Regions from separate parts of the Streptomyces yunnanensis genome, predicted to be linked through region 1. Evidence: predicted binding sites of a transcription regulator. Region 1 holds the regulator's gene; the other holds the start of a gene.
What was found. The regulator HrcA, encoded in region 1, represses chaperone genes, less so after heat shock. The targets are predictions, from matches to a motif close to TTNGCACTCNGNNNNNCNGAGTGCNAA.

Region 1 (5,330 bases):
GGACTGACGCCTCGTGACGGGCCGGCGCCTCCCGGCGGGCCGGCGCGGCGTTAGCGGCCCAGCGGTCCAACGGCCCGACCGGCCGGGGGACTTCAGTGGGTCAGCGGCCGCGACATCCGCCCCGATGCCGAGTCGATCTCGTCGTGCGCCTTGGTCAGCAACTGCATCGCAAGATCGTTGAGGGCTCTTGCCCCCGCGACCTCCTCGCCGACCCGGGGCTGGTTCCCGTCGGCCGGGTGGCGGCTGGCATAACCATGGGACCGCACTTCGGTCCCGTCGGGCAGCCGTACCAGCGCGGCGGCCCGGGTGCGGTGGGTGTCCTCCTCGAATTCCAGCTCGACATGCCATCCGACAGCGGTCTTCAACATGGCGGTCACCTCCGGAATCGCTGCTACCAGAGTGCGCTCACCGCCGGTCCGGCGCACGGCGTGCACCAGGGGCGCACGCCGTGCGGGACGGGCCTTCAGCGGCCGTCCGCCCCCTCCGGCGCCGTCACGAAGTCGATCAGCTCCTCGACCCGGCCCAGCAGCGCCGGCTCCAGGTCCTTGTAGGACCGCACCCGCGACAGGATCCGCTGCCAGGCCGCACCGGTGTTCTCCGGCCAGCCCAGCGCCCGGCACACCCCGGTCTTCCAGTCCTGGCCCCGGGGGACCCGCGGCCACGCCGGGATGCCCACCGAGGACGGCTTCACCGCCTCCCAGACGTCGATGTACGGGTGGCCGACGACCAGCGCGTGCTCACCGGTCACCGCCGCCGCGATCCGGGACTCCTTCGAGCCGGGGACGAGGTGGTCCACCAGGACGCCCAGGCGCGCGTCCGGACCGGGGGCGAACGCGTCGACGATCGCCGGGAGGTCGTCGACGCCCTCCAGGTACTCCACGACGACGCCCTCGATCCGCAGGTCGTCGCCCCAGACGCGCTCCACCAACTCCGCGTCGTGCCGCCCCTCCACGTAGATGCGACCGGCGCGGGCGACCCGGGCGCGCGCCCCGGGGACCGCGATCGAGCCGGACGCGGTGCGCGCCGGGCCGCTCGGCGCCGGACGGCTCTGCGGCCGGACGAGGGTGACGGTCCTGCCCTCCAGGAGGAAACCGCGCGGCACCATCGGGAACACCCGCTGCTTGCCGAAGCGGTCCTCCAATGTGACCGTCGGGCCCTCGGCGGTCTTCTCGCACCGCAGGACCGCGCCGCAGTAGCCCGTCACCACCTCCTCCACGACCAGCCCGGGATCGGCCGGCACCTCGGGCACCGGCTTCGGCTTCTTCCAGGGGGGAGTGAGGTCGGGGCTGTAGTGCCTGCTGTGCATGCGGGTCTGCTTCCTGGGGATCGGCGGGGCGGTGGTCCCCGGTGCACGGGGCGCCGGGGCGACAGTCGACGGGGTGGCGGATCAGGGCGAGTCGGCGCCGAAGCGGGCGGCCAGGGCGTCCCGCTGGGCGCGTACGAAGCGGGCGTCGACCACCGCGCCGTGGCCGGGCACGTACACCGCGTCCTCGCCGCCCAGCGCCAGCAGCCGGTCCAGCGCGGCGGGCCAGAGCCGGGGCAGCGCGTCCCGGCCCGCCTGGGGCTCGCCGGACTCCTCGACGAGGTCGCCGCAGAACACGATCTCCCGTTCACCGGCCCGGCCCGGCACCAGGACGGCCAGGTCGTGGGCGGTGTGACCGGGGCCGACGTTGGCCAGCAGCACTTCCCGGTCCCCGAGGCGGACGGTCAGCTCCCCGTGCACGTGGTGGTGCGGGGCGACCAGCAGGTCCGCGGCCTCCGCCGCGGTGTCCGGGTCCACGCCGTGCCGGACCGCGGAGTCCCGCAGCTCCTCCTTGCCGTGCCGCAGCAGCTCGGCCAGTCCGGTCGCGCCGAACACCTCCACCCCCGCGAAGGCCGCGGTGCCCAGGACGTGGTCGAAGTGCGCGTGGGTGAGCGCGACATGCGTCACATCGCGGCCCAGCACCGCGCGGACCGTCCGGCGCAGTTCGGCCCCGGCACCGAGCGTCGGGCCGGTGTCGACGATCAGCACGCCGTCCGAGCCGGCGATCACGCCGATCGTCTCGTCCCAGCCGGGCATCCGGCGCCGGACGACACCCTCGCCGAGCCGCTCCCAGCCCGCCTCTTCCCAAGTGGTGCGCATACCGAGACGCTAGCCCCTGTCGTCGAACTCCCGCCTGCCGTCCGACGTCCGGCACGCACTGCGGGCAGTACGGCTACCGCCCGGGGCTTTTGCCCGGGGCCGTGGCGGGGCGGGATCAGGGGGACCTCGGGGTGCGATCAGGGGGCTCTCAGGGGCGACCCGGGGGTCGGATTCCGCGGTGGTGGGTAAGCCCTCGGTACGCCCGCCCTTGCCGCATCCGTGCTACCCGGCCGTACACTGGCTCCGGGTCTGGCACTCGGCCCGTGCGAGTGCCAGGAGAAGAGACGACACGGCGGGACGGCCGACTGGAGGTGGCGGAATGCTCAGTGAACGCAGGCTCGAAGTGCTGCGCGCCATCGTCCAGGACTATGTCGGGACGGAGGAGCCGGTGGGTTCCAAGGCGCTCACCGAGCGCCACAGGCTGGGCGTCTCCCCGGCCACCGTCCGCAACGACATGGCGGCCCTGGAGGACGAGGGCTACATCGCCCAGCCGCACACCAGCGCCGGCCGGATCCCGACGGACAAGGGCTACCGCCTCTTCGTCGACAAGCTCGCCGGCGTCAAGCCGCTGTCCGTCCCCGAGCGACGGGCGATCCAGAACTTCCTCGACGGCGCCGTCGACCTGGACGACGTGGTGGGCCGCACGGTGCGCCTGCTGGCGCAGCTGACCCGGCAGGTGGCGGTGGTGCAGTACCCGTCCCTGACGCGGTCGACGGTCCGGCACGTCGAACTCCTGGCGCTGGCCCCGGCCCGGCTGATGCTGGTGCTGATCACCGACACCGGCCGCGTCGAGCAGCGGCTCATCGACTGCCAGACGCCGTTCGGCGAGACGTCCCTGGCGGATCTGCGCGCCCGGCTCAACAGCCGGATCGTCGGCCGCCGTTTCACGGACGTCCCGCAGCTGGTGCAGGATCTCCCGGAATCCTTCGAACAGGACGACCGGGCGACCGTCTCGACAGTACTGTCGGTACTGCTGGAGACTCTGGTGGAGGAGACCGAAGAGCGGCTCATGATCGGCGGCACCGCCAATCTGACGCGCTTCGGGCATGATTTTCCCCTGACCATCCGGCCGGTGCTGGAAGCCCTTGAGGAGCATGTGGTGATGCTCAAGCTGCTCGGGGAGGCCAAGGACTCGGGCATGACCGTGCGCATCGGGCATGAGAATGCTCACGAGGGCCTGACGTCCACCTCGGTCGTCACCGTCGGATACGGTTCTGGCGACGAGGCCGTCGCGAAATTGGGCGTGGTCGGACCGACCCGCATGGACTACCCCGGAACGATGGGAGCGGTACGCGCAGTGGCACGTTACGTCGGACAGATCCTCGCGGAGTCGTAAGTGGCCACGGATTATTACTCGGTCCTCGGTGTCGGTCGGGACGCCTCGCAGGACCAGATCAAGAAGGCGTTCCGGCGGCTGGCGCGCGAGCTGCACCCGGACGTGAACCCGGACCCCAAGACCCAAGAGCGGTTCAAGGAGATCAACGCCGCCTACGAGGTCCTCTCGGATCCGCAGAAGAAGCAGGTCTACGACCTCGGCGGCGACCCCCTCTCGCAGTCCGGCGGTGCCGGCGGCGCGGGCGGCTTCGGCGCGGGCTTCGGCAACTTCTCCGACATCATGGACGCGTTCTTCGGCACGGCCTCGCAGCGCGGCCCGCGCTCGCGGACCCGCCGCGGCCAGGACGCCATGATCCGCCTCGATGTCGAGCTCAGCGAGGCCGCGTTCGGCACCACCAAGGACATCCAGGTCGACACCGCCGTCGTCTGCACCACGTGCAGCGGCGAGGGCGCGGCGCCGGGCACCTCGGCGCAGACCTGCGACATGTGCCGCGGTCGCGGTGAGGTCTCGCAGGTCACCCGGTCCTTCCTGGGCCAGGTCATGACCTCCCGGCCCTGCCCCCAGTGCCAGGGCTTCGGCACGGTCGTGCCGACGCCGTGCCCCGAGTGCGCGGGCGACGGACGGGTCCGCTCCCGCCGCACCCTCACGGTCAAGATCCCGGCCGGTGTCGACAACGGCACCCGGATCCAGCTGGCCGGCGAGGGCGAGGTGGGCCCCGGCGGCGGCCCCGCCGGCGACCTCTACGTCGAGATCCACGAGCTGCCCCACGCGGTGTTCCAGCGGCGCGGCGACGATCTGCACTGCACGGTCACCATCCCGATGACCGCGGCGTCGCTGGGCACCAAATGCCCGCTGGAGACGCTGGACGGGATGGAGGACGTCGACGTGCGGCCCGGCACCCAGTCCGGCCAGTCGATCCCGCTGCACGGCCGCGGCGTGACGCACCTGCGCGGCAACGGCCGGGGCGATCTGATCGTCCACGTCGAGGTGCAGACCCCGACCAAGCTCGACCCGGAGCAGGAGGAACTCCTGCGCCGACTGGCCAAGCTGCGCGGCGAGGAGCGCCCCCAGGGCCAGTTTCAGCCGGGGCAGCAGGGGCTGTTCTCGCGGTTGAAGGATGCGTTCAACGGGCGGTAGCTGTTCGGCCGGGGGTCCGGGGGGCGTCCCCCGGGCAGGCACAGCCAGCCGGGGCAGCAGGGGCTGTTCTCGCGGTTGAAGGATGCGTTCAACGGGCGGTAGTCGTCCGGCCGCCCGCCCGGGATCGTTCCCCGGGCGAGCGCGGCACGAAGCAGGAGCCACCTCGACCGGGGCGGCGGTCCGGGCGTTTCCCGTGACCGCCGCCCCGGTTCTGGGTGGGGCGCCGGGCGTGACACGATGTGGGCATGCCCACCGCGCTCACCGATTTCTGCCGTCACCCCATCGTGCAGGCCCCGATGGCGGGCGGCGGCTCCGGACCCGAGCTGGCCGCCGCCGTCTGTGAGGCCGGTGGCCTCGGCTTCCTGGCCGCCGGCTACAAAACCGCCGACGGGATGTACCAGGAGATCAAACAGCTGCGGGGGCTGACCGGCCGGCCCTTCGGCGTCAACCTCTTCATGCCGCAGCCCGCCCTCACCGACACCTCCGCCGTCGAGGTCTACCGCGAGCAACTCGCCGGCGAGACCGCCTGGTACGAGACCGAGCTCGGCGACGTCAACGGCCCCACCGACGACGGCTACGAGGCCAAGGTCGCGATCCTGCGCGACGACCCGGTGCCGCTGGTCTCCTTCACCTTCGGCTGCCCCTCGCGGGCGGTCCTCGACGCGTTCGCCGAGGTCGGCACGTACACCGTCGTCACGGTCACCACCGCCGCCGAGGCGCAGGCCGCACAGTGGT
Region 2 (5,330 bases), 730 kb from region 1:
GGCGGACCCGGCCGCTCGGCGGAGTCCTCGCGGCGGTGATGGGTGCGGCGGTGCCGATAACGGCATCGGTATCGGTGGTGCGGGCGCGCCCTCGGGACGGGCGCGCGGCAGGTGCCCCGCCACTCGGAGAAGTCTCGCGGCCCGGAGCGGGAGACGCCACTCGATCTTGACGCGTACCCGGCATCGTCATCGCTCCCCGCACCCCGCCGCGGCGGGGTGGGCGACGGGGGCGGACGCGGTGCGGGCGGGGCCGTGCGTCAGGCCGGTGGCCAGTGCTGCGGCGGTCGTTGCCAGCGCGGCGGCGAGCAGGCGCCGGCGTCCCGCCCCGCGCCATCGGGCGCGGACGCCGCCCGGGCGGACAGGGACGAAGTGGGGCACTTCACACCGCGGGGGTGCGGGAAGGGACGGGGTCGGGGTGGGGAAGGGCATGGTCGTCACCGCCTGTGGTGCGGAAAGCGGGACCGACGTTCGGACCCGGCGATCACCACCGTGCCGCACATCGCCGCGACCCGCTCCGGCCTGTGGACGGCCCCACGGTTGTGGACAACTCCGTCACCCGGCAGGGGGTGGCAGCTGCCGCCCCGCCCCGACCAGGGCCGGCCCCGCCCCAGCGGAAGCCGCCCCCCCCGGCCGCTACGGCAGGTCTATCCCCAGATCCCACCCCTGGTGCGCGTCCGTGCACAGGCAGGCGCGTTCGGTGGTGGCGGGCAGCGCGGCGACGGTGTCGAAGAGGACCTCGCGCAGCCGGCTGATGTTCTCGCCGAAGACCTTGAGGACCTCCTCGTGGGAGACGCCCTCGCCGGTCTCGGTGCCCGCGTCCAGGTCGGTGACCAGGGTCAGCGAGGTGTAGCACAGGCTCAGCTCGCGGGCCAGGACGGCCTCGGGGTGACCGGTCATGCCGACCACCGACCAGCCCTGGGCGGCGTGCCAGCGCGACTCGGCGCGGGTGGAGAAGCGCGGGCCCTCGATCACCACGAGGGTGCCGCCGTCGACCGGCTCCCAGTCCCGGCCGCGGGCGGCGGCGAGGGCGGCCTGGCGGCCGGCGGGGCAGTACGGGTCGGCGAAGGTCAGGTGGACGACGTGGGGAACGCTGCCGTCCGGGCGCGGTATGCCGTCGAAGTACGACTGGACGCGGGACTTGGTGCGGTCCACGAGCTGGTCGGGGACGAGCAGCGTGCCGGGGCCGTACTCGGGTCGCAGCCCGCCCACCGCGCACGGCCCGAGGACCTGCCGCACGCCGACGGAGCGCAGCGCCCAGAGGTTGGCGCGGTAGTTGATGCCGTGCGGCGGCAGGTGATGCCCGCGGCCGTGCCGGGGCAGGAACGCGACCGAACGGCCGGCGATCTCGCCGAGGAACAGGGAATCGCTGGGGCGCCCGTAGGGGGTGTCCACAGTGATCTCGGTCACGTCGTCCAGGAAGGAGTAGAACCCCGACCCGCCGATAACGCCAATCTCCGCGTCAGCCATGCGGTCACACTATCGGGGCGCGACGGCGGCCCGCCGGTGACCCGGTGGATCGGCTGCGGGCCGGGGAACGCAGCGGGCCCCGCCGCTCCCTGGTGGGGAGTGGCGGGGCCCGGAGGTCCGGTGGCCGGTGCCGCTGTGAGGCCGACCGTCGGCGCAGGTCAGGCGGCGGAGCCGGTGCTCGCCGAGGCCGTCGACTTGCTGTCCGAGGACGAAGCGGACGACGTCGAGGACGAGGAGGACGCCGAGGACGAGGACGTCGAGGAGGTGGAGCCGCTCGACGACGTGGAGCTGCTGGCCGGGCTGCTGCTGGACGACGAGCCGCGGCTGTCGTTGCGGTAGAAGCCGGAGCCCTTGAAGACGATGCCGACCGCCGAGAACACCTTCTTGAGGCGTCCGTTGCAGCTGGGGCACTCGGTGAGCGCGTCGTCGGTGAACTTCTGCACGGCCTCAAGGCCCTCGCCGCACGCGGTGCACTGGTACTGGTAGGTCGGCACTTGACTTCCTCCTGGCACTCTCACTCATTGAGTGCTAACGACGCTCCATCTTGCAGTATTCCGGCGCATCAGTCCACCGTGAACGCTGCACGGTGACCGACTCCACGCCCGGCCCCGGACCCGGTTCCACGCCCGTTCAGGCGCGGCTCAGCTCGCGTTCCCGCTCGTCGGCGACGGTCTCCGCGGGGGCCTCGGCGCCGGTGTCGGCGGCAGCCGCCGACCCGGTGACCACCTTCGAGGGCCGGGGCGCCAGGTAGGCCCGCAGGGAGAGCAGCACCACCAGGGCCAGCGCCGTGCCGGCCAGCGGCACCAGGAAGCCGGAGCTCGGGCCGAAGCGGTCCGCCAGCTGGCCGGCGGCGGTGGCCGCAGCCGCCTGGCCCAGCGCCACCGCACCGGTCAGCCAGGTGAACGCCTCGGTCCGGGCGGTGGCCGGGACCAGGGACTCGACGAGGGTGTAGCCGGTGATCAGCGCCGGGGCGATGCACAGGCCGACGACCAGGCCGACGGCGCCCAGCAGCGGCACCGCGGTCACCGCCCACAGCGGGGTGGTGGCCAGCGCCAGCAGACCGTAGGCGACCAGCAGCCGGCGGCGCGGGCCGACCTTCCAGGCGATCGCGCCGCAGGCGATGCCGGCGAGCATGTTGCCGCCCGCGAAGATCCCGTAGAGGACGCCGTTGATGCCGGGCTGGCCGATGTGCTCGGTGAGCGCGGTCAGCGAGACCTGCATGCCGCCGAAGACCGAGCCGATGCCGAGGAACGCCACGATCAGCACCCGCACGCCGGGGACGGACAGCGCCGAGACGCGCGGGTGGTCGTCCGACGAGCCGCGGTGGACGGGCGGCTGGGTGCGCCGCTGGGAGGCGAACAGCAGGCCGCCGGCCAGCGTCAGCACGGCCTCGGCGACCAGGCCGGCGGCCGGGTGGACGCCAGTGCACAGCGCGGTCGCCAGCACCGGGCCGACGACGAAGGTGAACTCGTCGGTCACCGACTCGAAGGCGGCGGCGGTGGGCATCAGCGGGCTGCCGCCCAGCTTCGTCGCCCAGCGGGCCCGCACCATCGGGCCGACCTGCGGTGTCGAGGCGCCCGTGGGGACGGCGACGGCGAGCAGCGCCCACAGGGGGGCGTGGGCGAGGGCCAGGGCGATCAGGGCGCAGACGCCGGCGACGTGCACCAGGATGCCGGGGATCAGCACCGTGCGCTGACCGAACCGGTCGGCGAGCTTGCCGCTCTGCGGGGCGAACAGCGCCATCGAGACGCCGGTGGCGGCGGAGACCGCGCCGGCGGTGCCGTAGGAGCCGGTGGTGGACTGGACGAGCAGGACGATGCCGATCGTCAGCATCGCGAACGGCTGCCGGGCCAGAAAGCCGGGCAACACGAAGGTCCATGCGCCGGGCGTGCGCAACAGTTGACCGTAACCGGGACGGGAGTCCTTGACCGCGGATGCCACGGCCGGGCCTTTCTGCCGCCTGGTAGCGCTGCCCCGCGAGGTCGTCACGGGTACGCGCCGAGAGCTGTCCTCTCGCGCAGGACCGAGTGATACCGCGTGGTCCACACCCGGGAAAGGTGGCTGCGTGTGGCAGGGGACCGCGGCCGCCGAGCGGTCGCGCCAGCTCTGCGTCAGGCAGAGTTGGTTCGTGATCCGTACAAATTTCCGTCTCGATTGTACAGGCCGGATGCAATGAAGCCCTGGGATTAACCAGGGCTTCACGCAGTTTTCCTTGGTATCTCTGGAGAGATAGCGCACATTCGGCGTCCGGCCGGGCAAGCCGGGCGGCGCGTGGGCGGGTGCGGGCGGGCCGGGGCCCGCCGCCTCACCCCACCTCGCGCCGCCGGCCGCGCTTCTCCTGGGGCTGCTGCGGTGCGCCGGTCCCCAGCCAGCCGGCCAGCTTGCCGCCCTGGGACACCGCCTGCAGCCGCCGCTCGGCCACGTCCCGCACCGGGTCGGTGGCCACCACCAGCAGCTCGTCGCCGCGCCGCAGCACCGTCGTCGGGGAGGGCACGAAGCTGGTGCCGTCCCGGACGACGAGGGTGACCGCGGCACCCGCCGGCATCCGCAGCTCGCCGACCTCCACGCCGTGCATCAGGGAGGTGGGGCCTATGGACGTGGACAGCAGATGGCCGCGCAGCCGCTCCAGCGGGGCCGACTCGATGCCCAGGTCGGCGGGCTCCTCGCCCTCGCCGAGCCGCAGCCGCCGGGCCAGCCACGGCAGCGTCGGGCCCTGGATCAGGGTGTAGACCACGACCAGGACGAAGACGATGTTGAAGACCGTCTCGCTGCCGGGGACGTCGCCCACCATCGGGATGGTGGCCAGCACGATCGGCACCGCGCCGCGCAACCCGGCCCAGGACAGCAGGGTCTTCTCCTGCCACGGCACCCGGAAGGGCAGCAGCGAGGAGAAGACGGACAGCGGGCGGGCGACCAGCGTCAGGATCATGCCGATGAGCAGCGCGGGCACGATGTCGTCGAGCAGGTTGTGCGGGGTGACCAGCAGACCCAGCAGGACGAACATGCCGATCTGGCCGATCCAGCCGACCCCCTCGGCGAAACCGCGGGTGGCCGGGGCGTGCGGCAGCTTGGCGTTGCCGAGGACGACCGCGGCCAGGTAGACGGCGAGGAAGCCGGAACCGTGCGCCAGCGCGCCGGCCGCGTAGGCGGAGACCGCGATGGCCATCACCGCGATCGGATAGAGGCCGGAGGCGGGCAGCGCCACGTGCCGCATGCCGTACGAGCCGATCCAGCCGATGGCCAGGCCGATGGCGGCGCCGATCGCCAGCTCCAGCGCTATCTCGCCGAGCAGGACGTACCAGTGTTCGGTGGGTCCGGCGGTGGAGAAGGCCACGACGAGGATGACCACCGGGGCGTCGTTGAAGCCGGACTCGGCTTCCAGGACACCCGTCAGACGGGACGGCAGGGGCACGCTGCGCAGGACGGAGAAGACGGCCGCGGCGTCCGTGGACGAGACCACCGCGCCGATCAGCAGCGCCTGGCGCCATTCGAGTCCGGCGAGGTAGTGCGCGCCGGCCGCGGTGACCCCCACGCTCACCGCGACGCCGACCGTCGAGAGCATCGCGGCTTGGGGCAGGGCTGGTTTGATCTCCTTCCACTTGGTGCCCAGGCCGCCCTCGGCGAGGATCACCACCAGGGCGGCATAGCCGAGGAGTTGGGTCAGTTCGGCGTTGTCGAAGATGACGCCGCCGACGCCGTCCTGCCCCATCGCGATGCCTATCCCCAGGTAGATGAGCAGGCTGGGGAGCCCGCTGCGCGAGGAGAGCCGTACCGCGGCGACTGCGACGAGCAGTACGAGCGAGCAGATCAGCAGGAGTTCGTTGAGGTGTTCGACAGTCAGGAGCTGATCCTTCCTCGCGCCT

Region 2: MOV08_RS24525 (FmdB family zinc ribbon protein) is a predicted target of HrcA. The motif match lies at 1,973-1,999, and genes of this name have one in related genera.

The regions. Positions count from the first base shown of each region.
Region 1 covers NZ_CP095749.1:6,326,029-6,331,358, forward strand. The annotation lists gene hemW (radical SAM family heme chaperone HemW) at 1-7, shown strand, start outside; gene MOV08_RS27550 (DUF1876 domain-containing protein) at 93-368, opposite strand; gene MOV08_RS27555 (DUF3097 domain-containing protein) at 464-1,306, opposite strand; gene MOV08_RS27560 (MBL fold metallo-hydrolase) at 1,388-2,122, opposite strand; gene hrcA (heat-inducible transcriptional repressor HrcA) at 2,442-3,458, shown strand; gene dnaJ (molecular chaperone DnaJ) at 3,459-4,595, shown strand; gene MOV08_RS27575 (nitronate monooxygenase) at 4,841-5,330, shown strand, end outside.
Region 2 covers NZ_CP095749.1:5,600,998-5,606,327, forward strand. The annotation lists gene MOV08_RS24515 (hypothetical protein) at 187-378, opposite strand; gene MOV08_RS24520 (S-methyl-5'-thioadenosine phosphorylase) at 634-1,467, opposite strand; gene MOV08_RS24525 (FmdB family zinc ribbon protein) at 1,626-1,961, opposite strand; gene MOV08_RS24530 (MFS transporter) at 2,098-3,408, opposite strand; gene MOV08_RS24535 (potassium/proton antiporter) at 3,773-5,308, opposite strand.